2 regions of the Laedolimicola intestinihominis genome follow, and region 1 is predicted to be linked to the other one. Evidence: predicted binding sites of a transcription regulator. Region 1 holds the regulator's gene; the other holds the start of a gene.
The links. The regulator HrcA, encoded in region 1, represses chaperone genes, less so after heat shock. The targets are predictions, from matches to a motif close to TGTTAGCACTCNNNNNNNNNGAGTGCTAACA.
Positions count from the first base shown of each region.

Region 2: the regulator HrcA is predicted to act here: its motif matches at 3,375-3,405, upstream of WMO29_RS10170 (co-chaperone GroES).

Region 1 covers NZ_JBBMFE010000012.1:33,026-49,650, reverse strand. Annotated here, with positions in the region: gene pflB (formate C-acetyltransferase) at 1-540, opposite strand, end outside; gene WMO29_RS12280 (type I phosphoribosyltransferase) at 815-1,453, opposite strand; gene WMO29_RS12275 (nitrilase-related carbon-nitrogen hydrolase) at 1,593-2,426, opposite strand; partial or broken gene WMO29_RS12270 (cytosine permease) at 2,423-3,691, opposite strand; gene nifJ (pyruvate:ferredoxin (flavodoxin) oxidoreductase) at 3,947-7,495, opposite strand; gene WMO29_RS12260 (hypothetical protein) at 7,508-7,714, opposite strand; gene WMO29_RS12255 (hypothetical protein) at 7,822-8,043, shown strand; gene dnaJ (molecular chaperone DnaJ) at 8,141-9,304, opposite strand; gene dnaK (molecular chaperone DnaK) at 9,522-11,396, opposite strand; gene grpE (nucleotide exchange factor GrpE) at 11,441-12,046, opposite strand; gene hrcA (heat-inducible transcriptional repressor HrcA) at 12,063-13,097, opposite strand; gene clpB (ATP-dependent chaperone ClpB) at 13,549-16,131, shown strand; gene WMO29_RS12225 (ATP-binding protein) at 16,202-16,625, opposite strand, start outside.
Region 2 covers NZ_JBBMFE010000008.1:116,078-132,702, reverse strand. Annotated here, with positions in the region: gene dprA (DNA-processing protein DprA) at 1-164, shown strand, start outside; gene topA (type I DNA topoisomerase) at 212-2,287, shown strand; gene codY (GTP-sensing pleiotropic transcriptional regulator CodY) at 2,432-3,208, shown strand; gene WMO29_RS10170 (co-chaperone GroES) at 3,446-3,730, shown strand; gene groL (chaperonin GroEL) at 3,845-5,467, shown strand; gene WMO29_RS10160 (ECF transporter S component) at 5,899-6,510, shown strand; gene WMO29_RS10155 (ABC transporter substrate-binding protein) at 6,514-7,395, shown strand; gene WMO29_RS10150 (ABC transporter ATP-binding protein) at 7,392-8,804, shown strand; gene WMO29_RS10145 (energy-coupling factor transporter transmembrane component T family protein) at 8,792-9,487, shown strand; gene guaB (IMP dehydrogenase) at 9,736-11,190, shown strand; gene WMO29_RS10135 (sigma-70 family RNA polymerase sigma factor) at 11,395-11,949, shown strand; gene WMO29_RS10130 (immunoglobulin-like domain-containing protein) at 11,936-12,829, shown strand; gene WMO29_RS10125 (DUF4349 domain-containing protein) at 12,826-13,764, shown strand; gene WMO29_RS10120 (alpha-amylase family glycosyl hydrolase) at 14,116-16,056, shown strand; partial or broken gene WMO29_RS10115 (DUF5662 family protein) at 16,053-16,583, shown strand.

The DNA of each region.
Region 1 (16,625 bases):
ATAATCACCTACGATACGGCCGCGGCCATAGGTATCCGGAAGTCCTGTGATAATCTTATTATGACGGGCTTTCTTCATCTCCGGTGTGTATACATCGAATACCGCCTGGTTGTGCGTCTTATGATATTTGGTAAAAATCTCATGAAGCTTTTCAGAAGGCTCATACCCGTAAGTTGTGCAGGCCTGCTCCGCCATCTTGATACCGCCATAGGGCATGAACGCGCGTTTCAGCGGCTTGTCCGTCTGAAGTCCTACGACCTTTTCCAGCTCCTTCTTTTCTTCTACAATATATGCCGCCGGGTAGGCTGTGATACCGGATACTATCTCCGTCTCCATATCGAGGACGCCGCCCTTGGCGCGCTCCTCCTTCTGAAGCTTCTGCAGCTCGCTCCAGAGCTCTTCGGTGGCATTTGTCGGCCCCTCCAGAAACGCCTCATCGCCCTCATAGGATGTATAGTTGTTCTGAATGAAGTCTCTTACATTCACGTCTTCTTTCCAGTGTCTTCCACGGAAGCCATTCCATGCTGCCTTTTCTGTCATGTTTTTCCTCCTTGCATAACAAACAGTTTTTGTTATTCCTCGCCAATTAGTTTCCTCTAACCAGGTAAAAGTTTAACAGAATTCCGAGTAAAATACAAGGAATTCCATGCAGGTTCTTTGTTCTTTATGATGTACAAGGAAAATTTGGAAGATCTCGGAGAAAATAGAGGTTTTTTTGCATAAAAATTTATCGCACTGCGGCGGAAATGTAGTATGTCGCTTAGGAGACCCGCCGCAGGCGCAGAATCCTGTTTTGCAGGATTCCATCTCATCTTTACAATTTGCTGTAACCGTAGGTATTCACGATGGCGTCCACTCTCTCTTGCTTCTGGCACAGGGGGCAGTCACGGAAGCTGTAGGTCTGATAATCCGGCATATCCTTCCGGGTGAAAATGGCGTTGACCGGAATGGAATGCGCCTTATCTACCGCGCTGAAAATCGCGTTGATGGCGCTGATTTTTCCGCCGTAATATTCGATACACTCAATGCTCTGATTCAGGGTTTTTCCGGTGGTGGCTGTAGCCAGCAGCAACAGGATATTCTTGTCCTTTACCATCAGCTGCATATTGTCACGGAAAATCAGCTGGCCGCCGGTATGGAATTCCGGGGTAGCGATATAGATGGTCTTATGCTCATTGATAGAACGGACTCCGGCTTTGGTCAGCTCCTCTGCCAGATATGCCCCGATCACTTCACAGCCATCCAGACATACGATGGTGTCCACAATACTGTAGTTGGAGTAATAGGCCAGCAGCCTTGCTGCCGCCTGGGCTTCATTCTGGCGCGCCTTCAGGGTGGTCAAATCAATGTAATAATTGATATGGGAATGATTTGTGGCGAAATGACCCGGAATCACCTTCAGCGCCACGGCCGGATCAGCCTTTGCATACACCTTAAACATTCTTGTTTCCATAAAATTCCCCCTTTTATGTTTGATTTATGCTGTTATTGTATCATATTTTCCTCGATTTTCATAATATTTTTTCACTATTTCCTGTTACGCAAAATGCGATCGGGCTTTTGACAACCCGATCGCATTATTATTATTCTTCTTAGTACAATTTTGACAGGAGCTCATAGGTCTCCGGACGGCGATCCCGTAAATACACTACTTCATTTTCACGATATCTCGCCACATCCTCCAAATCAAAGGTAGCTACCAGCAATGCCTCCTCATTTACCGGAGCCTCCGCCACAAGCTTTCCTCTCGGATTATAAATTTTGTTGTTTCCAAACATTTCTCCGGTCTTATCCTCGCCTTCCAGTCCAACCCGGTTAAGTCCGCCTACAAAGCAACCATTTTCCAGAGATCTGGTAGCAAAATAGATGTCCCACATATCCTTATCCCTGATGGGGAAGGCACTGGGGCAGAGAATCAGCTCTGCGCCCTTTAATGTAAGGATTCTGGAAACCTCCGGGAATCCTCCGTCGTAGCAAATCATAAATCCGACTTTTCCAAACTCCATGTCAAACACCGGATACTCGCTTCCTGCACGGAACCAGAAGCGCTCTCCCGCCCAGAGATGTGTTTTATTGTAGGTTCCCATCAGAGAGCCATCTTTACTGATTACAATCATTCCATTGTACAGAACTCCCGGCATTTCACTTTTCAACACGATGGGAGCCGCGATATACATTCCATATTCTTTTGCCTTGGCACTCAGAAGCTGAAAGGTTTCCCCATCCGGTTCTTCCGCCAAGTCCAGATACTTTTCTCCAATCAGTTCCGGGCTATAACCTGTGGAACACAGCTCCGGGAAGCAGAGCAAATTTACTTTTTTCTCCGCTGCCTCTTTCACATAGCTCAGCATCTTCTCCAGGTTTGCCTTTTTATTCATCAGCTCACAGTCCATCTGGACAAATCCCACTGTTACATTTCTACTCATGCTCTTCCCTTTCCGATCTTGCCAATCAATACCACTACCACTACAGAAACAAACATTGCCACAAGCGCCGTCGGAACCACATTGGACAGTTCCACCATAAAGGGTACGCCAAAGCCAACCGGAGCTTCATTCATACAGAGACCAACCAGGCAGCCGGCAATTGCGCCAATTCCTGTATCAACCTTGAAATCCGGAATCTCGTTCATTTTCTCATAACTGTACTTATCCGCATTCTTCAGGATATAAAAGTCAGCCAGCATAGCGCCTGAAATCGGCGGAATCAATACGCAGAGCAGACTCAAGAAGGGAACCAGCCAGTCAATCATTCCCAGAGCTCCCAGAATGGTTGCGAAGATACCACAGAGAGCTGTAACAATCCAACGGGGCAGCTTCAGAAGGCCATGAAACGTATTGGTCAGACCAAGAGTTGACTGATACAGGTTATTATCGTTGGTTGTCCATGTGGCAATGATAATGATAAGCGCCGCAACATAACCAAAGCCAAGAATGTTAATCATAATATCTGTAATATCATTGGTCTGGAACGCACAGGCAAAGATTGCGCCGCAGATAACAACCACCGGATATCCTAAAGTAAATCCCAGTGTCACGCCAATGGTTGAGTCCTTCACTGTTTTGGAATATCTGGTAAAGTCCTGCACAATAGACACACCTACAATGAAGCTGCCGACCATCAGAGAGACTGCCGTAGCGAAGGACATCTTCATTGTCGGAGCGGCACCCAAAATCTCTCCTGCCGGAACCATTACAAAGGTTTTGACCACACCGAACAGAATCAGTGCGAACAGAAGAGGAACACCTATCTAGGAAAGCATTTTAATTCCTTTGTATCCGACAATCGCGGTAATCATCATCAGAAGTCCACCTACGATAATGCAGAACGTGGTATTTACTTCCATTCCTGCCGCTAATTTGAACACACTGGAAATGCTGCTTCCGAAAAAGGTACACTGATAACCAAACCATCCCATATTACACAGTGCAACAATAATTCCAAATACCATTGCGCCATATTTTCCAAAGGTGAAACGGGAAGAAACTGTGGAAGAAAGACCGCTCTTTATTCCGATAGCTCCGCAAAGCGCTCCGATAATAGTCAGAATCACACCGCCGATTAATACAGCTGCTACCGTAGGCCAGAAGCCCAGACCCAGAGCAATCTGTCCGCCCAGTGTAAACGCCGTCAGGCAAAAACCAACGCCCAGCCATACAAACACCTGTGATTTCCACGTGTTTTTCTTGTCATCGGGAACCGGACTAAATTCATAGTCGTTGAAAACTTCCGTGGATTCTGCTGTACCTAATACATTTTTGTTTTTTCTCTACATATTTTTACATTTTATGTATATGAAGTAAATTTTTTTGTAGAAAAAATGCTATTCTTCAATTTCGACGAAATTTCCTGTATATCAAAAAAAATCCGGCAGAAGTACGGTTTCCCGTATCTCTGCCGGATTCTTATTTATCTCGTTATGCTTTTTGGCACGCTGACGAAAGGATTACTCCTCTGTCTTCTTCGGAGCGTACAGATCGCCCAGGCTCTTCAGATACTCGTATCTTGCCTTCGCGTTCTCCTCAGCCTCTGCGAACAGCTTCTCAGCTCTTTCCGGATTAGCACGTACCAGAGAGTTGTAACGAACCTCTCCGTTCAGGAACTCCTTGTAGTCGCCTGTCGGCTCCTTGCTGTCCAGAGTGAACGCGCTCTTGCCCTCAGCCGGAGCTGCCGGGTTGAAGCGGAAGCAGTGCCAGTAACCAGCCTTAACAGCCAGCTCTTCCTCTGTCTGAGCCTTGCTCATGCCCTTCTTGATACCATGGTTGATACACGGAGCGTAAGCGATGATCAGGGACGGTCCCGGATATGCCTCAGCCTCTGCGATTGCCTTTACACACTGGTTGTAATCAGCACCCATAGCGATGGAAGCAACATATACATAGCCGTAGCTCATAGCGATGGAAGCCATATCCTTCTTCTTAACGTCCTTACCGCCTGCTGCAAACTGTGCGATAGCACCGGTCTGGGTAGACTTGGATGCCTGTCCGCCTGTATTGGAGTAAACCTCGGTATCGAATACCATAATGTTGATGTCCTTGCCGCTTGCAAGTACATGGTCAACGCCGCCGAAGCCGATATCGTATGCCCAGCCGTCACCACCGAAGATCCACTGAGACTTCTTAGCCAGGAAGTCCTTATCCTTCAGGATCTCCTGAGCAGCGTCACATCCGCATGCCTCCAGAGCAGCTACCAGCTTGTCTGTAGCAGTTCCGTTGGTTGCGCCTACGCCGTAGGTATTCAGCCACTCCTGAGCAGCAGCCTTCACATCATCGTTCGCTGTCTCCATAAGAGCCTCAACCTTAGCCTTCAGTCCGCCTCTGACAGCGTTCTGAGCCAGGCTCATACCATAACCGAACTCAGCTGCATCCTCGAACAGGGAGTTGGACCATGCAGGACCCTGACCCTTCTGATTTACCGTGTACGGTGTGGACGGTGAGGAGTTACCCCAGATAGAGGAGCATCCTGTTGCGTTTGCGATATACATTCTGTCGCCGAACAGCTGTGTGATCAGCTTTGCGTACGGAGTCTCACCACAGCCTGCGCATGCGCCTGAGAACTCGAGCAGCGGAGTCTTGAACTGGCTTCCCTTTACAGTAGCCTCTTTAAACTTCGCGATAACGTCTGTCTTCTCCGGCAGAGTAACTGCATAATCAAAGTTCTTCTGCTCTGCAACATTTGCTTCCATGTTCTCCATTGCAAGTGCCTTAGCACCCTTCTTGCCCGGGCAGACATTTACACAGGAACCGCAGCCTGTACAGTCAAGTGCGGATACTACCATAGAGAACTTGTAATCTGCCATACCGGTCATCGGAACCATCTTCATTCCTTCCGGAGCAGCTGCTGCCTCAGCCTCTGTCAGGGCTACCGGACGGATAACTGCATGCGGGCAGACATAGGAACAACGGTTACACTGGATACAGTTCTCCGCATTCCATACCGGGATATCTACTGCGATACCACGCTTCTCGTAAGCAGAGGAACCGCTGGGAGTTGTACCGTCTACGTAATCCTTGAATGCGGATACCGGAAGAGAGTTACCCTCCTGTGCGTTTACCTTTGCCTGAATATCATTTACAAAGTTTACAACGTCGCCGCGGCCGTTCTCTGCATGTGTGAAGTCCAGTCCCTCGTCAGCTGCGTTCTTCCAGCTCTCCGGAACGGTAATCTCAACAACCTGCTTAGCGCCTGCGTCGATAGCGTCGTAGTTCATCTGAACGATGGCGTCACCCTTTCTACCGTAGGTAGCCTTTGCAGCAGCCTTCATCAGCTCGATAGCCTGCTCCTCCGGAATGATGTTCGCCAGCTTGAAGAATGCAGACTGCAAAACGGTGTTGATACGTCCACCCAGTCCGATCTCCTTACCAATCTTAATACCGTCGATCACATAGAACTTGATGTTGTGGTTCGCGATGAAGCTCTTAACCTGTCCCGGCAGATGCTTCTCGATGCCTTCCATATCCCACGGACAGTTCAGCAGGAAGGTACCGCCGTCTACCAGCTCCTGTACCATGTTGTACTTACGTACATAGGACGGGTTGTGGCATGCTACGAAGTTTGCCTTGTGAATCAGGTATGTAGACTTAATCGGGCTCTTACCGAAACGGAGGTGAGACATGGTCACACCGCCGGACTTCTTGGAGTCATAATCGAAGTAAGCCTGTGCGTACATATCTGTATTGTCGCCGATGATCTTGATGGAGTTCTTATTAGCGCCTACAGTACCGTCTGCGCCCAGTCCCCAGAACTTGCAGTTGATGGTTCCTGCCGGAGTTGTTACCAGCGGAGCACCTGTCTCAAGAGAAAGTCCGGTAACATCATCGACAATACCGATGGTGAACTTCTGCTTGGTATCATTCTTGTATACAGCAACAATCTGTGCCGGTGTGGTATCCTTGGATCCCAGTCCGTAACGGCCTGTGAATACCGGTGTATCGTTGAACTTGGTTCCCTTCAGGGCTGCTACTACATCCAGGTACAGCGGCTCGCCAAGAGCTCCCGGCTCCTTGGTTCTGTCAAGAACGGTAATCTTCTTTACGCTCTCCGGAATAGCTGCTACCAGTGCCTCTGCGCTGAACGGACGGTACAGACGTACCTTTACAACGCCGACCTTCTCACCTGCTGCTACCAGATAGTCGATGGTCTCTTCAATGGTATCGCATACAGAACCCATAGCTACGATAACGTGCTCTGCGTCTGCTGCTCCGTAGTAGTTGAACAGCTTGTAGTCTGTTCCAATCTTCTCATTTACTTTATCCATGTACTCCTGTACGATAGCCGGCATAGCATCGTAGTAGGGGTTACATGCCTCTCTTGCCTGGAAGAAGATATCCGGGTTCTGTGCAGAACCTCTCTGGCAGGGATGGTTCGGGTTCAGGGCATTCTTTCTGAACGCGTCGATTGCATCCATGTCAACCATATCCTTCAGATCCTCGTAATCCCATGTCTCGATCTTCTGGATCTCGTGGGATGTACGGAATCCGTCGAAGAAGTTGATGAACGGAATCTTACCCTTGATCGCTGCGCAGTGTGCAACCGGAGTCAGGTCCATAACTTCCTGTACGCTGGACTCGCAAAGCATTGCAACACCGGTCTGACGACAGGCATATACGTCGGAATGGTCACCGAAGATGGACAGTGCGTGGCTTGCAAGCGCACGAGCGGATACGTTGAATACGCCCGGAAGCTGCTCACCAGCTACTTTGTAAAGGTTCGGGATCATCAGAAGAAGTCCCTGAGATGCTGTGAAGGTAGTAGTCAGAGCACCTGCTGCCAGAGATCCGTGAACAGCACCTGCTGCTCCAGCCTCAGACTGCATCTCGGTAACCTGTACGGTCTGTCCGAAGATATTGGTTCTTCCCTGTGTAGCCCATTCGTCAGTAGCTTCTGCCATAACAGATGACGGTGTAATCGGATAGATAGCTGCAACATCAGAGTACGCATATGATACATGCGCTGCTGCATGGTTTCCATCCATGGTCTTCATTTTTCTAGCCATGATATTTCCTCCTTATTTTATCAGCCCTGGCAAGGCATTTTTGATATCTTCATACATAGCTGATTGTAACATATTGGTTGGCGGTTGTCCATTTGATTGTTGTATTTTTTGATGTACATTTGCGGATTCTGAGAATTTTTGTTGTACATTGTCACGATAATTTTTCCACATAGCAGACAGCTTTTTCTGTCTCTTATTGTCCGGTTCTGTCTTTACCATATTTTTCCTTGATTTGTTTGGATTTGTATGATATTGTGAATTTATTGTACGGGATACCGGATTTCTGACGATTCCTGTATAAAATGTAATGAAAGAGGGATTCCCGAATGACCGATGAATATTATGAGCTGATTTATGATAAGGCGCGCTCCTACGGAATTGCGGAAGGGAAGGCAGAATGTATTCTGGAGACCCTGTCCGATTACGGAGAAGTACCCTTACGGATCCGCGAGCAGATTCTGACCCAGCGAAACAGCGCGCAGCTGAACCGGTGGTTTTCGCTGGCCCGGCAGGTACATACCATAGACGCCTTTACGAACCGGATGTAAGCGAAATGTCGCAGCACTCCCTTTATTTCTCAGGATCGCAAAACAGCGTGTTATCAGAAATGAGATAACACGCTGTCTCTTTTTATCTTACGCCGGATTACTCGTCCAGCGCCTCTTTCATTTTATCAAAAAAGCCTTTCTTTCCTTTACCCGGCTTCTCCGGATTCTTACCGTTCACAATATCATCGTAAGCGCGCAGGGCTTCTTTCGCATCCTTACTTAAATCTGTCGGCACCTGTACCACCAACGTCACATAATGATCGCCGCGGGTGTTCTTATTGCGCAGGGACGGTACGCCCTTGCCTTTCAGACGCACGCGGGTGTCGGTCTGGGTTCCGGCCTTCACATCATACTCCACCTCACCATCCACGGTCTTGATGCGGACGGTGCCGCCGAGCGCCGCCGTGGCGAAGCTGATGGGAGCCGTGGAGTAGATATTCATATCCTGCCGCTGGAAAATCGGGTGACGGGCCACGATAACCTCAACCAGCAGATCGCCTCTGGGACCGCCGTTAACCCCCGGCTCTCCCTTTCCACGGATACGGATGCTCTGGCCGTTGTCGATACCTGCCGGTACCGTAACAGAAATCTTTTTCTTGCTGGCAATATAACCGGTGCCGTAGCAGTCCGGACACTTTTCTTTGATGATTTTACCGGTTCCGTTACAATCCGGACAGGGACGCACGTTCTGCACCATGCCGAACATGGACTGCTGGGTGTATACCACCTGTCCCTTGCCGCCGCATTTCGGACAGGTCACCGGGGAGGTACCCGGCTTCGCGCCGGTTCCATGGCAGCTGCTGCACTCATCCTTCAAAGTCAGCTCGATCTCCTTATCACAGCCAAAAACTGCTTCCTCGAAGGTCACGCGTACCTGTGTACGTAAGTTTGCCCCCTGCATGGGGCCATTGTTGGCACGTCTGCCGCGGCCGCCGCCGAAGAGATCACCGAAGATGTCTCCAAAGATATCTCCCATATCCGCGCCGTTGAAATCAAAGCCGCCGAAGCCGCCTGCACCGCCTGCGCCTCCTTCAAATGCCGCATGACCAAACTGGTCGTACTGACGTCTCTTGTCCGGATCGCTTAAGACTGCGTACGCCTCGGAAGCCTCTTTGAATTTCACTTCCGCTTCTTTATCGCCGGGGTTCATATCCGGGTGGTATTTCTTTGCCAGCTGACGGTACGCCTTCTTAATAGTGGCGTCGTCCGCGTTCTTGTCTACGCCCAGAACCTCGTAGTAATCTCTCTTCTGCTCTGCCATTTTTTCTATCTTCCTTTATACCTTTTCTCAATTGCTTTGCGGTAAAGCCTCTAAAAGAATCCTGCTTTGCAGGATTCTACGCCTGGAAGGCTTCTTGCATATCAGATTTCTGATATGCAAGAAAGGCTCCTTCGAGCCTTTCTTGGATTCTTTTCTTTCAAGCCTGCCTTTCAATATAGCGCAACGCCCATTTTCTGTCAAGCCTGATTCTTTTTTATTAAACCTCTCTGTAGTCGCCGTCTACGACATCATCAGAAGCGCCTGCGCCTGTTCCGGTGCCTGCTCCCATATCCGGTCCTGCCTGGCCTGCCGCACCCTGTGCTGCCTGGGCCTGCTCATATACCTTTGCAAATACCTTTTGTGCCGCGTTCATCAGCTTTTCCTTGCCATTCTTCAGCTCATCTAAGTCTGCGTCAGAAATATCAGTCTGATCCTTGGTTCTCTCCAGAACTGCCTTCAAGGAAGTAAGCTCTGCCTCTACTGCGGACTTGTCGGCCGGATCAACCTGTGCGCCAACCTCCTCCAGTGCCTTCTCGGTCTGGAATACCATGGAGTCCGCGTCGTTTCTCGCGTCGATGGCTTCCTTACGCTTCTTATCCTGAGCCTCGAACTCAGCAGCTTCCTTCACTGCCTTATCGATGTCACTGTCAGACATATTGGAGCCTGCGGTGATGGTGATATGCTGCTCCTTGCCGGTACCCAGATCCTTTGCGGATACATTTACAATACCGTTTGCGTCAATATCGAAGGTAACCTCAATCTGCGGAACACCACGTCTTGCGGGCGGGATTCCATCCAGACGGAACTGACCGAGAGACTTGTTGTCCTTCGCGAACTGACGCTCACCCTGTACGACGTTGATATCTACGGCTGTCTGGTTGTCAGCTGCGGTAGAGAAGATCTGGCTCTTCTTGGTCGGGATGGTTGTGTTACGCTCAATCAGACGGGTTGCGATACCGCCCATGGTCTCGATGGACAGAGACAACGGAGTAACATCCAGAAGAAGGATATCGCCTGCGCCTGCGTCGCCTGCCAGCTTACCACCCTGAATGGAAGCACCGATAGCCACGCACTCATCCGGGTTCAGAGATTTGCTGGGCTCATGGCCGGTCAGCTGTTTTACCTTGTCCTGTACGGCCGGAATACGTGTGGAACCGCCTACCAGCAGTACCTTGCCAAGCTCGGAAGCTGTAATGCCTGCATCCTTCAGCGCTGCCTGAACCGGTCCTGCGGTACGCTCTACCAGATCGTGGGTCAGCTCGTCGAATTTTGCTCTTGTCAGGTTCATATCGAAATGCTTCGGTCCCTCAGCGGTTGCTGTGATGAACGGAAGGTTGATGTTAGTTGTGGTTGCGCTGGAAAGCTCCTTCTTCGCCTTCTCTGCGGCCTCTTTCAGTCTCTGCATAGCCATCTTGTCACCGGACAGGTCTACACCCTCGGTGCGCTTGAACTCTGCAAGCATGTAATCTACAATCTTCTTATCGAAGTCGTCGCCGCCCAGACGGTTGTCGCCTGCGGTAGCCAGAACCTCGATAACGCCGTCGCCAATCTCGATGATAGATACATCGAAGGTACCGCCGCCCAGGTCGTATACCATGATCTTCTGCTCTTTCTCATTGTCCAAGCCGTATGCCAGTGCCGCAGCGGTCGGCTCGTTGATGATACGCTTTACATCCAGGCCTGCAATCTTACCTGCATCCTTGGTTGCCTGTCTCTGTGCGTCGTTGAAGTATGCCGGTACCGTAATAACTGCCTCGGTAACCTTCTCGCCCAGATAGTTCTCTGCGTCTGCTTTCAGCTTCTGCAGAATCATAGCGGAAATCTCCTGCGGAGTGTACTGCTTTCCGTCGATGTTTACTTTGTGATCGGTACCCATCTCTCTCTTAATAGAAGAAATGGTTTTCTCGGAGTTGGTAACTGCCTGACGCTTTGCCGGCTCGCCTACCAGTCTCTCGCCTGTCTTTGTAAATGCCACTACAGACGGTGTGGTTCTTGCTCCCTCTGTATTTGCTACTACTACGGGCTTACCACCCTCCATAACTGCTACGCAGCTGTTTGTTGTTCCTAAGTCGATACCAATAATCTTGCTCATAATAGAGACCTCCTCAATGTATTCTGATTGTAAAATGTAATTTCTTAGTTTGCGACTTTTACCATGCTGTGACGGATTACCGTATCCTTGTACATGTAACCCTTCTGGAATTCCTCGGCTACTACATTTTCGCCAAGCTCTTCATCCTCCACGTGCATCACTGCGTTGTGGTAATTCGGGTCAAACTCCCCGCCCACTGCCTCGATGGGTTCTACACCCAGATCGGTCAGAGTGGTCATCAGCTGGCTGTATATCTTATCCATACCTACGATGACCGGATTTTCTTTCTGATCCTCAGGTACAGATGCAAGACCGCGTTCAAAATTGTCTACCACCGGAAGGATTTTCTCGATGACATCCCGGGCTCCCACTTCATACATGTGGGACTTCTCCTTCTCGGTTCTCTTTCGGAAGTTATCGAATTCGGCCATCTGGCGCTTTACGCGATCCTCAAGCTCCTCGATTTTCTCTTCCATCTTGTCTTTTTTCTTTTTCTTCTTCAGCATCTCCGGCTCCTCTCCGGCTTCTGTCTCCTCCGGTTTCTCGCCGCCGGTGCTTTCTTTTTCTTCGGAAGCTTCTTCTGCTTTCACAGTTTCTTCTTCCTTTGCTTCTTCATTCTGAAGCTCTTCGTTTTTGATTTCCTGTTCCACGGGTTCTTGCCCCTTTCTATTTCTTATTTCTATTGTAAATCTCGTCCAGCTGCTCAGTCAGGGTCTTCAGCGTCTTCAATACATTCTCGTAATCCATTCGCTTGGGACCGATGATTCCGATGGTTCCCTGCAAGCCCTCGCCCAATTCGTAAGTAGCAGTGACTACACTGCAGTCCTTCATGGACTGTATGGGTGTCTCCTGTCCGATGTAAACCTGGATGCCTTTGCTGTCACTGTTCTCCAGTGTCTGATTTACCAGGTCAGACAGCTGCTGCTTTTCCTCGAAGGTGCTGATCAGCTCGCTTGCTTTGCCGTTATCGGAAAGCTCCGGATAGCGGAAGATGTTGGTCGCTCCTGAGGTATATATCTCTACCTCGTCCTCGGAGTGGATGACTTCTGCCACCGCATCAATGACGCTGCCCACCAGCTCGCTGTGGATACCTGCCTGCTCTTTCAGATTCTGAATCATCGCCAGATTAATTTCCTCAATGGACAGGCCGTTCAGTACACTGTTCAACAGGATATTCAGCTTCAGGACTGTCTCCTGGTCGAGCTCCTCGGTCACGTCGATGACTTTGTTGCGGACAATGTTTCCTTCTATCATAATAACTGTAAGGATCTGCGTCGCGTTGACTTTGGAGAGCTGGATGAACTTCAGCTTGTTCCTGTGATAAGTGGGGGCCGATACCATGGTAGCATAATTGGTATTGGCAGCCAGGACCTTCACAACCTGCTTCAATACCTGCTCCATCTTATCGGTTCGCTCAATCATCAGGTCTTTCAGCTCCTGTACCTCGTGATTCTTCTCTTCCAGAATACGATCCACGTATAAGCGGTATCCTTTATCAGAAGGAATTCGTCCGGCTGAGGTATGGGGCTGCACGATGTAACCCATCTCCTCCAGGTCTGACATTTCATTTCGAATCGTCGCGGAGCTCAGATTCAAATCTGAGTATTTGGAAATGGTTCTGGAACCTACCGGCTCGCCCGTCTCCATATAGTTACGGATGATTGCCTGAAGGATTTTCTGTTTTCTCTCATCCAGTTCCATTTCGTTCACCTCTTCTTTACTGGTTTCTTTTCATTTCTTTGTTGCTTTTATCTATTAGCACTCTGCCCTCTCGAGTGCTAACATTAAGATAGCACTATGATTTTGGTTTGTCAAGCGGGTTTATAGTTTTTTTAGAAATCTTTTTTGCTTTCCTTTATATAAGGTAAGAAAAACGGACGGAGAGAAAAGGAACCGGGGCGGGCTTACCCTCACTCCCCCGTTTTGCACTATATAATTAAGTAGTCTGACACTTTATAGATTTTTTATAAATTATTTTCAAAAAAGTACTTGATCTTTTCTTTCAGCAGTGTTATAAATGGGTACAGAAAAAGAAAAAGGCCCTGTATCAGATATGGAAATGTATTTGATGCCGGGACTTTCTTTTTTATATTTTATTATTTTAACAACATATTTTACCAATATAACTTAGAAGAAGAAAGGAGTCAGATTTATGAACATCAGCAAATTTACACAGAAATCCATTCAAGCTGTAAACGAACTGGAAAAGCTGGCCTATGAGTATGGCAATCAGGAGATTGAACAGGAACATCTTCTGATGAGTCTGCTCCGTCAGGAGGACAGTCTGATCTTGAAGCTTGTCGCGAAGATGGGCATCGACCAGAATCTGTTTCTGAATGGCGTGGAACAGGCATTAAATAAGAGAGTAAAGGTTTCCGGCGGACAGCCCTATATCGGTCAGTATTTAAATAAGGTACTGATCAGCGCTGAGGATGTGGCAAAGCAGATGGGCGATGAGTACGTCTCTGTAGAGCATCTGTTTCTGGCCATGTTAAATGACCCCAGTCCTTCTGTAAAGGAGCTGTTCCGGGAATACGGCATTACCAGGGATCGTTTTCTGCAGGCGCTGTCCTCTGTGAGAGGCAACCAGCGTGTAACCAGTGACAATCCGGAGGCTACCTATGATACTTTAAGTAAATATGGTTCTGACCTGGTGGAAAAGGCACGGGAGCAGAAGCTTGACCCGGTCATCGGTCGTGACGCGGAGATCCGGAATGTGATTCGGATTCTGTCCCGTAAGACCAAGAATAACCCGGTTTTAATCGGTGAACCCGGCGTCGGCAAGACCGCCGTTGTGGAGGGTTTGGCACAGCGTATCGTGCGGGGCGATGTACCGGAGGGTCTAAAGGACAAGAAGGTATTTTCCCTGGATATGGGCGCGCTGGTGGCCGGCGCCAAGTACCGCGGCGAATTTGAGGAGCGTCTGAAAGCCGTTCTGGAGGAGGTCCGGAAGAGCGAGGGCAAGATCATCCTCTTCATCGATGAGCTGCACCTGATTGTGGGCGCAGGCAAGACCGACGGAGCTATGGACGCCGGCAATATGCTGAAGCCTATGCTGGCCCGTGGCGAGCTGCACTGTATCGGCGCCACCACTCTGGATGAGTACCGTCAGTACATTGAAAAGGATCCTGCGCTGGAGCGTCGTTTCCAACCGGTTATGGTTGACGAGCCGACGGTGGAGGATACCATTTCCATTCTGCGTGGTCTGAAGGATCGGTATGAAGTGTTCCATGGGGTGAAGATTACGGACGCCGCCCTCGTAGCTGCCGCTACCCTCTCCAACCGTTATATCTCCGACCGTTTTCTGCCGGATAAGGCCATCGACCTGGTTGACGAGGCCTGTGCGCTGATTAAGACGGAGCTGGATTCCATGCCGACAGAGCTTGACGAGCTGCGGCGTAAGATTATGCAGCTGGAGATCGAAGAGGCAGCCCTGAAGAAGGAGACCGACCGCTTAAGTCAGGAGCGTCTGGAGCATCTGCAGAAGGAGCTTGCGGAGCTGCGTGATCAGTTCAATACCCAGAAAGCACAGTGGGATAATGAAAAAACTTCCGTGGAGCGACTGCAGAAGCTCCGTGAGGAGATTGAGGATATCAATAAGCAGATTCAGACTGCCCAGCAGAATTACGACCTGAATAAGGCCGCTGAGCTGCAGTATGGCAAGCTGCCTGCTCTGCAGAAGGAACTTTCTGAGGAAGAGGAGAAAATCAGCAAAAAGGATTTGTCGCTGGTTCACGAAGCTGTCACTGAGGATGAAATTTCCCGTATCGTGTCCCGTTGGACCGGTATTCCGGTGGCAAAGCTGACTGAGAGTGAACGGAACAAGACCCTGCATCTGGACGATGAGCTGCATAAGCGTGTCGTAGGTCAGGATGAGGCAGTCACTCTGGTATCCGAAGCCATCATCCGTTCCAAGGCCGGTATTAAGGATCCCACGAAGCCCATCGGTTCGTTCCTGTTCCTTGGCCCCACCGGCGTCGGCAAGACCGAGCTTGCGAAGGCTCTGGCTGCCAGTCTCTTTGACGACGAGTCCAATATGGTGCGTATCGATATGAGTGAGTACATGGAGAAGTATTCTGTGTCCCGTCTTATCGGAGCTCCTCCCGGATATGTAGGCTACGAGGAAGGCGGTCAGCTGACGGAGGCTGTTCGTAGGAAGCCCTATTCCGTTGTCCTGTTTGATGAAATTGAAAAGGCCCATCCGGACGTATTCAATGTACTCTTACAGGTACTGGACGACGGACGTATCACCGATTCGCAGGGACGGACCGTGGACTTTAAGAACACAATTCTGATTATGACCTCGAATATCGGTTCCTCCTATCTGCTGGACGGCATCGACGAGAACGGCAGCATCAAGCCGGAGGCTCAGACTCTGGTTATGAATGACCTGCGCGCTCATTTCCGTCCGGAATTTCTGAACCGACTGGATGAGACCATTCTCTTCAAGCCGCTGACCAAGAGCAACATCACGCGGATCATTGATTTGTTACTGAAGGAACTGAATGAGCGTCTGGCTGACCGGGAGCTTTCCCTGGAGCTGACCGACGCTGCCAGGACCTTCATCGCAGACCACGGCTTCAATCCGGTCTATGGCGCCCGTCCGCTGAAACGGTACATGCAGAAGCATGTGGAGACACTGGCTGCCAAGTTAATCCTGGGCGGTGAGATTTCCACCGGAGCAACCATTGTGATCGATGTGGAGGGCGACGGCCTGACTGCAAGAGTCAAATAATTTCTGAATGAAAGAACTCGCGGATGACCTTTTGGTCTTCCGCGAGTTCTTTTGTAAAAATAAGAATCTTCTATTTTTTCTTCACATATCCATGAATCATCCGCGCCAGCTTCCCGTAATCCAGCGGCTTACTTAAGTGTTCGTTGACGCCCGCTTCCCGGCTTTTCTCAATGTCTTCCGTGAAGGCATTGGCGGTCATGGCAAAAATGGGAATGGACGCTGCGTCCGGCCGCTCCATGGCACGTATCTGCTTCGTAGCCATAAGGCCGTTCATCACAGGCATCATCACATCCATCAGAATGATATCGTAAGTCCCCGCCGGGTTTTCCCGGAACCGGTCGACCGCCTGCTGTCCGTCGCCGGCCCAGGTCACGGACGCGCCCTTTTCCTTCAGCATGGCTGCAGCGATTTCCATATTCAGCTCATTGTCCTCTACCAGAAGTACATGCAGGCCGGACAAATCATCCTCTGTATTCTCTGCTTCTCTTTTCTTC
Region 2 (16,625 bases), on a different contig from region 1:
CTGAAAATTTGGTGTATAGTTGTTTACGCTTGCAGGCTCAGAGCCTGGCGGAGATCTGCGCGAAAACAGGACTTACGCCCGGAGAGACCTTGAGCGTTATGACAAAACTGCAAATGAAAGGCTATGCCAAAGAAGTATATAAAAATTATTATACGCTTTCTTAAGAGCATTTGCAGCAGACAGCGGATATCAAAGAAAGAGAGTAAGTATTATGGCAAAGAATCTGGTTATCGTGGAGTCTCCCGCAAAGGTAAAAACCATCAAGAAATTTCTGGGATCCAACTATGAGGTGCTGGCGTCCCAGGGACATGTAAGAGATTTGCCCAAGAGCCAGCTGGGTTTCGATGCGGAGCACGACTACGAACCCAAATACATTACCATTCGCGGCAAGGGTGATATTCTTGCTAAGCTGCGCAAAGAAGCGAAGAAAGCAGATAAAGTATATCTTGCAACCGACCCTGACCGGGAAGGCGAGGCGATTTCCTGGCATCTGTCCCAGGCGCTGAAGCTGGACCCGAAGAAAATGTACCGGATTACCTTTAACGAGATTACCAAGAGTGCGGTAAAGGAATCCTTAAAAAATGCCCGTGAGATCGACATGGATCTGGTCAATGCCCAGCAGGCCCGTCGGATGCTGGACCGTATGGTAGGTTACCGTATCAGCCCGATTCTCTGGGCGAAGGTAAAAAGAGGTTTAAGCGCAGGCCGCGTACAATCTGTGGCACTCCGTCTGATTGCGGATCGGGAGGAAGAGATCAATGCGTTTGTACCGGAAGAGTACTGGACATTGGACGCGGATTTTCTGGCGGACGGCGGTAAAAAGCCGCTGCAGGCCCATTTCTACGGCACGAAGGACGGTAAAATGACTGTGAAGTCCAAAGAAGAGATGGAGCAGATCCTGAAGGAGCTGGATGGCGTCTCCTATGAGGTCAGTGAGGTGAAGAACGGCGAGCGAGTGAAAAAAGCGCCCCTTCCTTTTACAACCAGTACCCTGCAGCAGGAGGCTTCCAAAACCCTGAACTTTTCCACCCAGAAGACCATGAGCGTGGCACAGCAGCTTTACGAGGGTGTGGATATTAAGGGCAGTGGCACGGTGGCGCTGATTTCTTACCTGCGTACCGATTCTACCCGTGTATCGGAGGAAGCAGCGAAGGCGGCGCATGAATACATTGCTTCCAATTACGGAGAAAATTATACATCCAAAGGTCAGAGCGCCAAGACCAGCGGCAAGAAGATTCAGGACGCCCATGAGGCAATTCGCCCCACGGATCTGTCCCGGACACCGGCTGCTGTGAAGGATTCCCTGACCAGAGAGCAGTTCCGCCTGTATCAGCTGATCTGGAAACGGTTTGCAGCCAGCCAGATGGCGGACGCAGTCTATGAGACCTCTTCCGTGAAGATAGACGGAGGCAAATACCGTTTCACCATGTCTGCGTCCCGGGTGACCTTCGACGGTTTCATGGCGGTTTATGTGCAGGATGAGGAAAAAGAGGGAGACAGCCGTCTCCTGAAAGGATTCAGTAAGGATACGAAACTTTCGCTGAAGGAATTTGAGAGCAAACAGCATTTCACACAGCCGCCGGCTCACTATACAGAGGCAGCGCTGGTAAAGACCCTGGAGGAGCTGGGTATCGGACGTCCCAGCACCTATGCGCCGACGATTACGACGATTATCGCCCGCCGTTATGTGTCAAAGGAAAATAAGAACCTGTATCTGACCGAACTGGGTGAGGTCGTTAACAATATGATGAAGCAGGCCTTCCCCACCATCGTGGAGACTGATTTTACGGCTAATATGGAAGGACTTCTGGACTGCGTTGAAGAGGGAACCGTCAACTGGAAGACGGTTGTAGAGAATTTCTACCCGGATTTGGAAAAAGCGGTTGAGGCAGCGGAAAAAGAGCTGAAAGAGGTAAAGATTGAGGATGAGGTAACTGACGTGGTCTGCGAGGAGTGCGGCCGTCATATGGTTATCAAATACGGTCCCCATGGCCGTTTCCTTGCTTGCCCGGGCTTCCCGGAGTGCCGCAATACCAAGCCATATCTGGAAAAAATCGGCGTACCGTGCCCGAAATGCGGCAAGGACGTGGTACTTCGCAGAACCAAGAAGGGAAGAAAATATTACGGCTGTGAGAATAATCCGGAATGTGATTTCATGTCCTGGCAGAAGCCTTCGAAGGAAAAATGCCCGGTCTGCGGCAGTTATATGGTAGAAAAGGGCAGCAAGCTGGTCTGCGCCAATGAAACCTGCGGCCATGTAATGCTGAAGAAACAGGATGAGAAGTGAGTAGTCAGAAAACTTTGAAAATATAGATTGAAAAATGGATAGAATTGTGATAAAATTCATATAAATTCCGAGTTATTGAAAAAATAAAGCGAAAAGGTAGAAAAAGAACGCTTTCGGGAACTAAAATACGATGGAGGGAACAGAGTGAGCGTACAATTATTGGATAAAACAAGAAAGATCAATAAGCTGCTGCACAATAACAATTCCAGTAAAGTGGTATTCAACGATATCTGTGAGGTGCTGACAGAAATTCTGAATTCTAATATTCTGGTTATCAGTAAGAAGGGTAAAGTGCTGGGTATCAGCCATTGTGAAGGTGTGGAGGAGATTCAGGAGCTGATCGTAGATGAAGTTGGCGCGCATATTGACGAAGCGCTGAACGAGCGCCTCTTAAGTATCCTGTCCACCAAGGAGAACGTGAATCTGCAGACCCTGGGCTTTGAATCCGAGAATGTTCGCGATTATCAGGCTATCATTACTCCGATTGATATCGCAGGCGAGCGTCTGGGAACCCTGTTCCTGTATAAATACAAAGAGCAGTACGATATCGACGACATTATCTTAAGCGAGTACGGCACCACCGTTGTAGGTCTGGAAATGATGCGTTCTGTCAATGAGGAGAACGAGGAAGAGAAGAGAAAGGTCCAGATTGTAAAATCCGCCATCAGCACCCTGTCATTCTCGGAGCTGGAGGCTATTACCCATATCTTCGAGGAGCTGAAGGGCAACGAAGGTATCCTGGTAGCCAGCCGTATCGCTGACAGCGTGGGCATCACCCGTTCCGTCATCGTCAACGCCCTTCGGAAATTCGAGAGTGCAGGCGTCATTGAGTCCCGTTCCTCCGGAATGAAGGGAACCTACATTAAAGTAGTGAACGATGTGGTATTCGATGAGTTGGCGAAATTAAAGAAAGAATCATAAGGCTTCCAAAATGAGAATACGATTACAGTGCAGAAAAAGATTCAAAAAGAACGATTTCTGCACTGTTTTTATGTAATAGGAAATTCCATCGTAGTTTCTAAAAAAAGCATAAAATCCAAAAAAGCGGTTGACAAATTTTCTGGAAAGATTTAATATAATAACCGTAAGTTAGCACTCATATTGAACGAGTGCTAATAATAAAATGAGGATAAGATGAAAATCCAAGGAGGAATAGAAATGAAGTTAGTACCGTTGGGAGACAGAGTTGTACTGAAGCAGTTTGAAGCAGAGGAGACTACCGCATCCGGAATCATTCTGGCAAGCAAGTCTCAGGAGAAGCCGCAGCAGGCTGAGGTCGTAGCAGTAGGACCTGGTGGAATGGTAGATGGAAAAGAAGTTACCATGCACGTAAAGGTTGGCGATAAGGTTATCTATTCCAAGTATGCCGGAAATGAAGTAAAGCTTGGCGACGAAGAGTACATGATTGTAAAGCAGAATGACATCCTTGCAATTGTAGAGTAATATCGAAAGATATTATTCTTTGCCGAATGGCATCCTGAGCGGAGCGTGCATATCCGTCAGGATATGACCGAATAATGATATAAAAATCTGAAAAAGAAACTGGAGGAATCAGAAATGGCTAAGGAAATCAAATACGGCGTAGAGGCCAGAAAAGCACTGGAAGCTGGAGTTAATAAGCTTGCGGATACCGTAAGAGTAACAATCGGACCAAAGGGAAGAAACGTAGTACTGGATAAGCAGTACGGCGCACCCCTTATCACAAATGATGGTGTGACCATCGCAAAAGAGATCGAGCTTGAGGATCCGTTTGAGAACATGGGCGCTCAGCTGGTAAGAGAGGTAGCGACCAAGACCAATGATGTAGCAGGTGATGGTACAACCACCGCAACGGTTCTGGCACAGGCTATGATTCATGAAGGCATGAAGAACCTGGCGGCAGGCGCAAACCCGATTGTCCTGAGAAAGGGTATGAAGAAAGCAACAGACGCGGCAGTAGAGGCGATCAAAGAGATGAGCAGCCCGGTTACCGGAAAGCATCAGATCGCGAGAGTTGCAGCAGTTTCCTCTGGAGACGAAGAAGTTGGCAACATGGTTGCTGACGCTATGGAAAAGGTGACCAACGACGGTGTTATCACTATCGAGGAGTCCAAGACCATGAAGACTGAGCTGGACCTGGTAGAAGGTATGCAGTTCGACAGAGGATATATTTCCGCATACATGGCAACGGATATGGAGAAAATGGAAGCAGTTCTGGATAATCCGTATATCCTGATTACCGATAAGAAGATCTCCACCACACAGGAAATCCTTCCGTTGCTGGAGCAGATCGTACAGTGCGGCAGAAAGCTCCTGATTATTGCAGAGGACATCGAGGGCGAAGCTCTGACCACTTTGGTTATGAACAAGCTGCGTGGAACCTTCACCGTTGTAGGTGTAAAAGCACCGGGTTACGGCGACAGAAGAAAAGAGATGCTGCGTGATATCGCTATTCTGACAGGCGCAAATGTAATCTCCGAGGAGCTTGGCCGTGAACTTAAGGATGCAAAACTCGAGGATCTTGGTACAGCCAAATCTGTTAAGATTCAGAAAGAGAATACTATCATCGCTGAGGGCGCAGGCTCCAAGGAAGATATCCAGCAGAGAATCGCACAGATTCGTGCGCAGATCGAGGAGACCAAGTCCGACTTCGACCGTGAGAAGCTGCAGGAGAGACTTGCAAAGCTGGCTGGCGGCGTAGCAGTTATCCGTGTCGGCGCTGCAACCGAGACTGAGATGAAGGAAGCAAAGCTTCGTATGGAGGATGCTCTGGCAGCAACCAAGGCAGCTGTAGAGGAAGGTATCATCGGCGGCGGCGGATCCGCATATATCCATGCAACCAAGAAGGTAGCAAAGCTGCTTGATACAGTAGAGGGCGATGAGAAGACCGGTGTAAAGGTTATCCTGAAAGCACTGGAAGCGCCGCTGTTCCATATTTCCGCAAACGCAGGACTGGAAGGCGCAGTTATCATCAACAAGGTAAGAGAGAGCGAGCCGGGAATCGGCTTCGACGCACTGCATGAAGAGTATGTGAACATGGTAGAAGCAGGAATTCTTGATCCTGCAAAGGTAACAAGAAGCGCACTGCAGAACGCAACCAGCGTAGCAGCTACCTTCCTGACAACCGAGAGCTGTGTAGCAAATATCAAAGAAGAGACACCCGCAATGCCCGCAGGCGGCGGAATGGGCGGAATGATGTAACACATCAGCAGGAAACCAAGCGCCCGGCATAGCCGGGCATTTGGTTTCATCAGATGTGTTAATGAGAAAACCACGTAAGTGGTTTTCGAATATAAGCCCAAGGAAGAAAAACAAGCACCCCCGCGGCAGGATTTATCCTGCCGCGGGGGTGCTTGTTTTCTCCCGGGGTCAATATCCCCCCTTGCATCCTCCCCCAAACCATGCTATACTCTACTAGGAAACTGAACAACAAGCATAGGGGTGCTGGCGGAAGCCGGCTGAGATTTGGACTGAGGCTGTCCATGACCCGTAAAACCTGTTGGATAATGCCATCGTAGGGAGTAGATTTTTAAAAGATATGCGATAAATCCGCCCGGCGTAGGCCGGGCGTTTTTTTGCGCAAAAACCTCTTGCGGCACAGTTTAACACATACTATTAGGAGGAACTGTAACATGACAACAAAGAAATGGGAATTGAAGGACATCATCATGATGGCGATTTTGGGAGTCGTATTTTCAGCCATTTACCTGGCTGTTTTTGACGGAGGCGTTGTGCTTTCTACCGTACTTGCCCCGACCGGACTTTCCAACTTCGCGTTTGAAATCATCTATGGCGTATGGTTCATGGCTGCCACACTGGCTGCTTACATCATCCGTAAGCCGGGCGTAGCTCTGGTGGCAGAAGTACTGGCTTCCGTAGTAGAGCTTCTGATGGGCAATTCCGGCGGCGTAACCGTTGTATTGACCGGACTGATTCAGGGCGCAGGTGCAGAGCTTGCATTCGCTTTATTCCGTTATAAGAAATGGGATCTGGCGAGCATGTCCCTGGCAAGTGTATTTTCCGCTGCCTTCATTTTCTGTTATGAGCTTTACTATCTGAACTACATTGCGCTGGCACCGAGCCTTCTGATTGCGCAGCTGGCAGTCCGTTTCGTAAGCGCCATCGTATTCTCCGGCGTGATCTGCAAGCTGGCTGGCGACGGACTGGCAAAGACCGGTGTGGTAAAGAGCTATGCCATCGGCGCGAAAGCAAAGAGCGGAAAGGTATATGACGAGGAGGACTAAAAAATGGATAAGTTAAAGGTCGTTCTGGACTGGTTCCCGAATACAAATCACACAGGCTATCTGCTGGCGCAGAAGCGCGGTTGGTTCAAAGAGGCCGATCTGGATGTGGAGATCTTCGGTGAGGTACATGGCGAGATGGAGCTCCACGGCGGAGATTTTGTCTGCGGACCGGAGATTGCTATGCTGGAGTGCCGGGAGCGGGGTATTAACCTGACCGGTATTGCGGTTATGACCCAGAAATGTGATTCCGGTATCGTCTCCCTGAAGGAGGCGGGCATCACCCGCCCCAGAGAGCTGGAGGGCAAGCGTCTGACTCACTGGACCCCAGCCTGGTTCCACGCAGCGATTCGTCGCGTGGTAGAAGCAGACGGCGGCGACTACGATAAGATTAATCTGGTAAATCTGGATGTAGGCGATATCGTAGCCACCCTGGGCAATGTGGCGGACGCTACCTGGGTTTATGAGAATTGGGAAAATCAGGTGCTGCTTGAGGCAGGAAAAGAGATTAACTACTTTAACCTGGGCGATGTGGATCCCATCTTTGATTTCTGCGCGCCGGCCATGGCGGCTTCCGAGAAAATCTTACGTGAAAAGCCGGATGCAGTGCGTCGTTTCCTGAAGGTCCTGGATCGGGCATACCGTGAGGTGGCTGCGCATCCGGAAGAAACCGTTATGGAAGTACGTGATATGCTGCCTGCAGACGCTACGGAGTCTCTGCTTATCCGCAGTCAGAAGCATCTGGCTCCGATTTTGCTTGACAAGGAAGGCCGGTGGGGCAGAATCGACGCCCAGAGATGGAACCGTATGGCGGATTTCCTGGTGGAGTGCGGCGTGATTTCCGGAAGAACCGAGAAGGAATTTACCAACGAGTATTTTGAAGCATGAGTATAAAAGTCGAACATCTGGAATTTACCTATTTTGAAGACAGAAAGAATATTCTCTGTGATTTAAGTGCGGAATTTGATGCCGGTGAGATTACCATTCTCACCGGCGCTTCCGGGTGTGGCAAATCCACCCTGCTCTATCTGGCAGCGGGCATCTACCCTCACAGCGCCGGGATTTTGCGCTCCGGCAGCGTCAGCGTAGAAGGAGTACGTCCGGACAGTCTGACGGCATCGAAGCGCTGCGCCCTGGTGGGCATGATGTTCCAGAATCCGGAGCTGCAGTTCTGCATGGATACAGTGGAGCATGAGCTTTTGTTCTGCCTGGAAAATATCTGCACGCCCCGGGAAGAGATGATGGAGAAAGTAGACGGAGCGCTGGCTTTCTGTGAGATATCACACCTGAAAAAGCGGACGCTTCACAGCCTGTCCGGCGGCGAACGTCAGAAGGTTATGCTGGCCTGCCTGACCCTGCTGTCACCCAAATGGCTCCTGCTTGACGAGCCTTTTGCCAATATTGATGACGCTTCCGCCCGGATGATTGCGGGCAAATTAAAAGAACTGAACCGGACGAAGGGCATCGGCATTCTGGCGGTGGATCACCGGCTGGAGAACTGGCTTGGTATCGCGGATAAAGTGCGGGTTATGGAAAATGGTGTATTGCGGCCGGAAATCATGGATGTAAATACACTGGACGGGGCGCTTTTGAAGGAGCTTGGCGTGATTGTACCGGGCGAGGCCTATGAGACAAAGCTTCCGGAAGCGCAGTCAGGCGACGTGGTGCTGCGGTTAGAGCATCTGGCACTCAGACATGGAAATAACCATATTTTTACAGATATAAATGCCGAATTTCGTTCCGGCTGCATCTATGCCATTGTGGGTGAGAGCGGCTGTGGAAAGAGCAGTCTCTTCGGCGCACTGTCCGGCCTCTATTCCTATCAGGGACAGGCGTTGCTGGAAGGCCGGGAGCTTCGAAAGCTCCGGAAACAGGATTGGGGTAAAATCGGTTTCGTCACCCAGAATCCCCAGGATCAGTTTGTAAGCGATACGGTGAAAGAGGAGATTCTGGTGGGTCTGAAAAAGCGGGAGGACGCGGAGATGAAAACGGAGGAAATCCTGCGCGGCATCAAGCTCTGGCGATATCGGGATATCTCTCCCTATATGCTGAGCCAGGGGCAGCAGCGCAGACTTGGCGTGGCGGCCCTGATGGCCTATCCCTGTAAGGTGCTGGTCTGCGATGAACCTACCTACGCCCAGGACCGCAATAACACAAAGGCGATCATGGATGCCCTGTGCCGACAGGCCAGAGAGCATGGTGTGGCCCTGATTTTCTCCACCCACGACCGGCAGCTGGCAAAGGATTATGCAGATGAGATACTGGAACTGAAGGGAGGCAGACTATGCGTACACTGAATCCGGCAATGAAATTTGTGACGCTGTTGTGCGTGACCTTTGTACTGGCCTTCCGCTACAATCCAGTGCTGAATCTGGTGGTGTTCGTCCTCTGCATGGCAGCTCTGCTGGTGTCAAAGGTTCGCCTGAAGACCCTGGGACTTCTGATGCTGCCCATTTTGCTGGCAGCTACGGGGATGTTCTTTACCGGCTACCGGTTTTCGGCTGACGCGTCCATGCCGGTGGCGGCGGCAGACTTTCTGATCAGCGATTCCCGGGTCTGGAACGGGGTGGCTCAGGCGAGCCGGGTGTTGGCCTATGCGGGCGTAGGTTTCCTGTTTACTCTGACCACGGATCGGATTTTGATGGTCAAGTCCTTTGAAAAGCAGTTTCATTTGCCGCAGGTCTGGGCCTACGGCCTTCTGGCAGCCTGGGGCGTATTTCCACAGGCGGTACAGGAATATAAGCGGACCAGGGCGGCGTTTCGGGCGAGGGGATTGAAGGTGTTCCCGATATCCCCGGCGCTTTTGAAGCCTTTGCTGGTGAAATCCGTCCGTTGGTCCGAGGAGCTTTCCATTGCCATGGAGTCCAAGGGCTTTTCGGGAGAGGAGAAGCGGACCGAATACATGCAGGTGCGGGTACATGCCCGGGACTGGCTGTTCCTGATTTTATGTGTGGGTCTGACAATTGTCTGCTCTACGTAGAACAATACGTGTCCGCCCGGTAAAGACATATGTGTAAAGCTGGAAGCATTTATCGGAAAGAAAAGGGTACAGTGATTAAAAAAACTTATGAGTCAAAAAAAGCTGTTTTCCGACAGCTTTTTTTGTATTCTTTTTTCTTCTGTAATGTATTGACAATTCAGAATCTTTTCGCTAAGATAAGTTATCAATAACCGTCGCACACGGACACAAATGAATAGAAGAACAATGACTTGAGAGGAGAGAATAAAATGGGTAAGATTATTGGAGAAAGCATTACCTTTGACGATGTACTTCTGGTACCGTCCTATTCCGAGGTGATTCCGAATCAGGTGGATCTGACCACACATCTGACGAAAACCATCAAGCTGAACATTCCGATGATGAGTGCCAGCATGGATACCGTTACCGAGCATCGCATGGCGATCGCTATGGCAAGACAGGGTGGTATCGGAATTATCCATAAGAATATGTCTATCGAAAAGCAGGCAGAGGAAGTGGATAAGGTAAAGCGCTCTGAAAACGGCGTTATCACCGACCCGTTTTATTTATCCCCGGAGCATACCCTGGCAGATGCCAACGAGCTGATGGCCAAGTTCCGCATCTCCGGCGTGCCGATCACCGAGGGCCGGAAGCTGGTAGGTATCATCACCAACCGCGATCTGAAGTTTGAGACTGATTTTTCCAAGAAAATCAAGGATTCCATGACCTCGGAGGGACTGGTTACCGCAAAGGAAGGTATTACCCTGGAGGAAGCCAAGGCGATCCTGGCCAAGGCAAGAAAAGAGAAGCTGCCCATCGTTGACGACGATTTCAATTTAAAGGGCTTAATCACCATCAAGGATATTGAAAAGCAGATCAAGTATCCGAATTCCGCCAAGGACGCGAAGGGAAGACTGCTCTGCGGCGCAGGCGTAGGTATCACCAGCAATGTGCTGGAGCGTGTGGACGCCCTAGTAAAGGCGCAGGTAGACGTAATCGTGCTGGATTCCTCCCATGGACATTCTGCCAACGTTATCCGCTGCCTGAAGATGATCAAGGAAGCATATCCGGAACTGCCGCTGATCGCAGGCAATATCGCTACCGGCGAAGCTGCAAAGGATCTGATTGAAGCAGGAGCAGACGCAGTGAAGGTTGGCATCGGACCGGGCTCCATCTGTACCACCCGTGTGGTATCCGGTATCGGCGTACCGCAGATCAGCGCGATTATGGACTGCTACGAGGTAGCGAAGGAGTATGGCGTCCCGGTTATCGCCGACGGCGGTATCAAATACTCCGGAGATATTACTAAGGCCATTGCCGCAGGCGCCAATGTCTGCATGATGGGAAGCATGTTCGCAGGCTGCGATGAGGCTCCCGGCGAGTTCGAGCTGTTCCAGGGAAGAAAATACAAGGTATACCGTGGCATGGGCTCTATCTCCGCTATGGAGAACGGCAGCAAGGATCGCTATTTCCAGGAGGGAGCAAAGAAGCTGGTTCCCGAAGGTGTAGAGGGCCGTGTGGCATACAAGGGAAGCGTGGAGGACACTATTTTCCAGATGCTGGGCGGACTTCGTTCCGGTATGGGACTCTGCGGAACACCGACCATCGAGGAATTGAAGCAGAGAGGACGCTTTATTAAGATTACCGCGGCGTCCCTGAAGGAGAGCCATCCTCACGATATTCATATCACCAAAGAGGCTCCGAACTACAGCACTGAGTCATAAAAAGCGGATATATAGAGAAAGCTTAAAAATAATTTTCAGGGAAAAGCTGGCATTTCATGTCAGCTTTTCTTTTTCTCTGTGGGGATTGCGCGGAGTTTTGAAAAAATTTTCAGGCTATTCATAAAAAATTAAGTATTTGTTGTAGTAAAATGTAAACAGATTGCGTTATAGTAAATGTAACATGATTTCGGGAGGAAGCTGCGCATGCTGATGTACCTGTCCATACTGGACACCCAGGACGAAAAAGAAAAATTTACAGAGGTCTATGAGCAGTATCAGCATTTCTGCTGGTATGTGGCCAACCAGATGCTGGGCGACGATCATCTGGCGGAGGACGCCGTACAGGAGACCTTTCTGGCACTGACCAGACATTTGGACAAGATCGAGGTTGTCGAGAGTTCCAAAACCCGAAAGTTTCTGATGACGATTGTGAAAAGCAAGGCCATTGACATTCTGCGCAAGCAAAAGGGCGAGCTGTCCATGGAAGAACTGGAATACGAGATTCCAACCGGCGAGCCGGACGCTCTAAGCCAGTACATAACCCGGGAAAATTATAACGCCATCGTATCCAGCGTTTTGGAGTTGGAGGAGAACTACCGGGTGATTTTCGAATACAAGTATGTACACGGGCTTTCGGACCGGGAAATTGGTGATTTGCTGGGGATTTCTTCCAAAACCGTCAACGTGCGGTACTACCGGGCACGGAAAAAACTTCAGTTCATGCTGACGAAGGAGGGAGCAGGCAGTGCGGGACGATAAGAAGAGAGAAGAAATGGAAAAAGAACTGCTTGCGGAAGCCTTCGATGAATGTATGGATGAACAGTTAAGCTTTATTCCGTCGGAGCGGGAAATCGCGCGCATGCACCGGTATTCCGAAGATTTTCAGCAAAACATGCAGGAGCTCCTGGATGCGGGCGGTAAGCCGAAGCGGAAGAAAAACACCATTACGCAGCGGGAATTTGTCTACAGCTTCAATAAGATTGCGGCTTGTATCCTGGCGGTTTTGGTGGTGAGCGGCGTCTGCACCGGTCTGTTTTTGGCAGGCGGAAAAAAGAGCAGCGGGACAGCTGATACGGCAGCTCCGGAGACAGCATCCATCATGGAAGACAGCGTCGAAGAGGCGGCGGATGAAGGCGTGGAAACAGAGGGCGAAAGCGCAGAGAACACAGCAGCGGCGTCCGCTGCAGGGAAAGAAAACGCGCCGGAGAAAATCACCTTCGCGGGTCATGACATCTACCTGACCCAGGAACAGAATGTGACTGCCGAGACCGAGAGTGTAAAGACTCTGGTATCCAGCCCGGTGATCGCGCGGGACGCAGAAGTGGTAAAAGTCACAATTGGTAACATCAGCGAGACACCCATTTCCTATAACGCCAATATGGAATTACAGGTACAAAAAGACGGCGCCTGGTACGTGGTGACCAGAAACAGCGAGCCTGTGGGGCAGCAGGACACTACCGTGGTCCTGGAGCCCGGTATGGCCCAGGATGAAGAACTGGATCTGACCGACTATGATCTGGATTATGACGCAGACGCCTACCGGATCATCACGTATGTAGACGGCGAGCCCTTCAGTGCCGGATTCCGATTCGAGAGCGTAGAACAGGGATTGGAGGAAGCTCTGGAGGAAAATAAATGAAAAAGAGAGTATGGATCATGGCCATTTTGATGGCAGGCACACTGGCAGCGGGTTGCGGCGGAGCATCCAAAGATACCATGAGTGCTGCCAGCGTAACGGAAGAAACCAGCGCGGACTACGGCGCATATGAAAATGAGGCCTGGGACGGCGTGGCGGAAGACGGCGCAGTCACCGCCGAATCCGGCATCGAGATACCGACAAACACCAGCCAGAAGCTGATCAAAACCGTCACCCTGAACATGGAAACCAGAGAATTCGAGACAGTACTTTCCGGTATCCAGGCCAAAGTTACCGAGACCGGCGGATACACGGAAACATCTGAGGTAAACGGAAGCAGCTACTACGGAAGAGGCAACCGCTCCGCCTGGTTGACCTTACGCATTCCCGCCGACAAACTGGACACCTTCGTCACCACTGTCAGCGGCCTGGGCAACGTCACCAGCAAAAGCGAAAGTGTCGAAGACATCACCCTGCAGTACGTAGACACCGAAAGTCACAAAAAAGCCCTGGAAACCGAACAGGGCCGTCTGCTGACCCTCATGGAACAGGCCGAAAGCATGGACGACATCATCAAAATCGAAACCCGCCTGTCCGAAATCCGTTACGAACTGCAAACCTATGAAACCACTCTACGCACCTACGACAACCAGGTCTCCTACAGCACTGTCAACATCGATCTCTACGAAGTAGACCGTGAAAGCGCCCCGGAAAAGCAAAGCTTCGTAAGCGAACTAAAAACCCGCCTGACCGATAATATCTACCACATCAGCCGAGGCCTCCGAAGCTTCGCCATCTGGTTCGCCGCATCTCTCCCCTACTTCGCGATCTTCGCGGCAGCGGCCTTTATTGTTATAAAGATCGTGCGGAAAATCGTCTGGAAAAAGCCAATTTTCCATAAAAAAGAAGAGCCCACCGATCCGACATCAAAAGAGTAGAACCAAACCACGCCCGCCCTGTCTCTCAACAGAGAGCGGGCGGGCTCTGCTGTACAAAACCGGGCGAAGGGCATTCACAACCAGACCCGGGCGGGAGAAAACTTTTCCAACATTGCCCTGTTTCTCAGGGCATCCAGGGATACCCGTAGGGTGTTCCTAAGGAGGGCCTATCTGCGCCCGAGCGTGGAAAATTTCTCCCGCCCGGGTCGTCCGTCTCCATGACTCAAGCCGTCCACAACGATTCCCTCTTCCCTGTCCTCACAAAATCTGTTATAATAATCATAATTGGCAAAATTTCGTGATTTTTTCAAAAATCCCCAAAATTTGATAAAAAGGGAGGACCCACACCCCATGAAAACCCTGGACACCTCATTCCGATATCCCATAAAAACAGGCTCCTACCACCGCCCCGGCATCGAACGCCAGGGAGCGTGGATAAGCTTCACGGCTGCTGTTCCAGCAGAAAAGGACTGCGCCTTGCTCCTGTATAAAAAAGGAAGCCCGGAAGCCGAGATCGAGATCCCCATGGAATACAGCACCCGCTACGGCGACCTGCGTTCCGTCGAAATAGAAAAGCTTCCCATAGAAAAATACGAATATAACTACCGCATTGCAGGCACCATCGTGACAGACTCCTACGCCCGCCGTATCTCCGGACGCAAAACCTGGGGACAGGCGCCGGCAGGAGAGGCTGCTTTGCGCGGCTGTATCATATCCGATGAGTTTGACTGGGAGGGTGACGAGCCTCTGCAGATCCCCTATACCGATGTGATTGCCTATGCCACCCATGTGCGCGGCTTCACGAAACATCCCACATCCGGCGTCCGTGCCAAAGGCACCTTCGCAGGCGTGCGGGAAAAAATCCCCTATCTGAAGGCGCTTGGCATCAATCAGCTGGAACTGATGCCGGTCTATGAGTTCGCGGAAGTGGAGGCCTGGGACGAAAAACGGCCAGCTATCCGTCGGGGCAGATCCGACGAACCCCTGATGAACTACTGGGGCTACACCGACAGCTATTATTTTGCGCCGAAGGCCTCTTACGCGGCTTCCAATGACCCGGTGCGGGAATTAAAAACGCTGGTAAAGGAGCTGCATAAAAACGGCATTGAGCTGGTGCTGGAATTCTATTTCCCAAAAGCCATGCAGACTGCCCGGGTACTGGACTGCATCCGCTACTGGGTACTGGAATACCACATAGACGGAGTTCACGTAAATCGGGATCATACGCCGGTGGAGGCACTGGCCCAGGAGCCGCTTCTCAGCCACACGAAAATCATGTCCGAGGGCTTCGGACTGGAAGAGATTTACGACGGGCGTACTGTTCCGGGTTTCCGCAATCTGGCAGAATATAACGACGGTTTTATGATGGATATCCGTCGTTTCCTGAAGGGCGACGAGGGCATGATCCCGGCTTTTATCTGGAGAGAACGGAAAAATCCGGAGCGTCATGCGGTCATGAACTATCTGGCAGGCCATAACGGATTTACCCTGATGGACGCGGTGTCCTACGATGAGAAGCACAACGAGGCCAACGGCGAGGATAACCGGGACGGTACCGACTACAACTATAGCTGGAACTGCGGCGAGGAAGGACCGAGCCGGAAGAAAAAGACCCTGGAGCTTCGTTCCAGACAGCTTCGTAACGCCTTGGTGATGCTGTATCTCGGTCAGGGCGTTCCGGTGCTGTACGGCGGCGACGAACACGGCAACAGTCAGTTAGGCAATAACAACGTTTACTGTCAGGACAATGAACTGTCCTGGATCAAATGGAAACCGGGCAAGGCCTGGGAATACCTGGAAGAATATGTGCGACGCCTCATTTCCTTCCGAAAGGATCATCCGGTCTTTCATCAGGACGCGGAGCTTCGGCAGACTGATTACCTGTCCTGCGGCCATCCGGATGTGTCCTATCATGGAAAACGGGCATGGCTGGGCGATTTTGAAAATTACAGCAGGAGCGTGGGAATTCTCTACGCAGGCGAGTATGTGTCGGCGAACTCAGAAGGAAAGGAGCATGACGATTCCTTCTACGTGGCCTACAATATGCACTGGATTCCCCATGAATTCGCACTTCCGAAGCTGCCGGGCAAACAGGTCTGGACCATTGCCCTGGATACGGGAATCGAAGGTACAGATGGGATCCATGCGGAGGGCAGCGAAGAGCTCCTTACAGATCAGCGCACTGTGACCGTTTCAGAGCGGACCATACTGGTGTTGCGGGGACAGACAAGGCGGAAAGAGAAAAAAGAGCAGAAGGAACAGAAAAAACAGGCAGGAGCAGAGGCAGAATGAAAGCTTGGAACCATTTTTGCACCATTACAGAACATAAAATCATGGTCATGCGGCATTGCTTCAAGATAGGGCTGTACCGGCAGGGACTGCTGCACGACATGTCCAAATATACGCCCACGGAATTTATACCGGGCTGTAAATACTATCAGGGCTACAGAAGCCCCAATAATGCCGAGCGGGAGGACAAGGGCTATTCAGCGGCCTGGCTTCACCATAAGGGCCGCAACAAGCACCATTACGAGTACTGGATTGATTACAGCGTAGGTCCGGTGAAGGGCATGACCGGCATGAAGATGCCCAACCGCTATGTGGCCGAAATGATGATGGATCGCATGGCTGCGTCCAAAATCTACAATAAGGGTCATTATGATCAGCATGAGTCTCTGAAATATTATGAAAAGGGAAAAGATTCCTATATGATTCACGATGAGACCCGGGCACTTCTGGAGCATCTGCTTCACCTGCTGGACGAGCAGGGCGAGGAGGCGCTGTTCGCTTACATGCGCGCCAACATTGTAGGTAAGAAGGAGTATCCGAAGATTCCTCCCAGACCCTGGCAACTGGCAGGC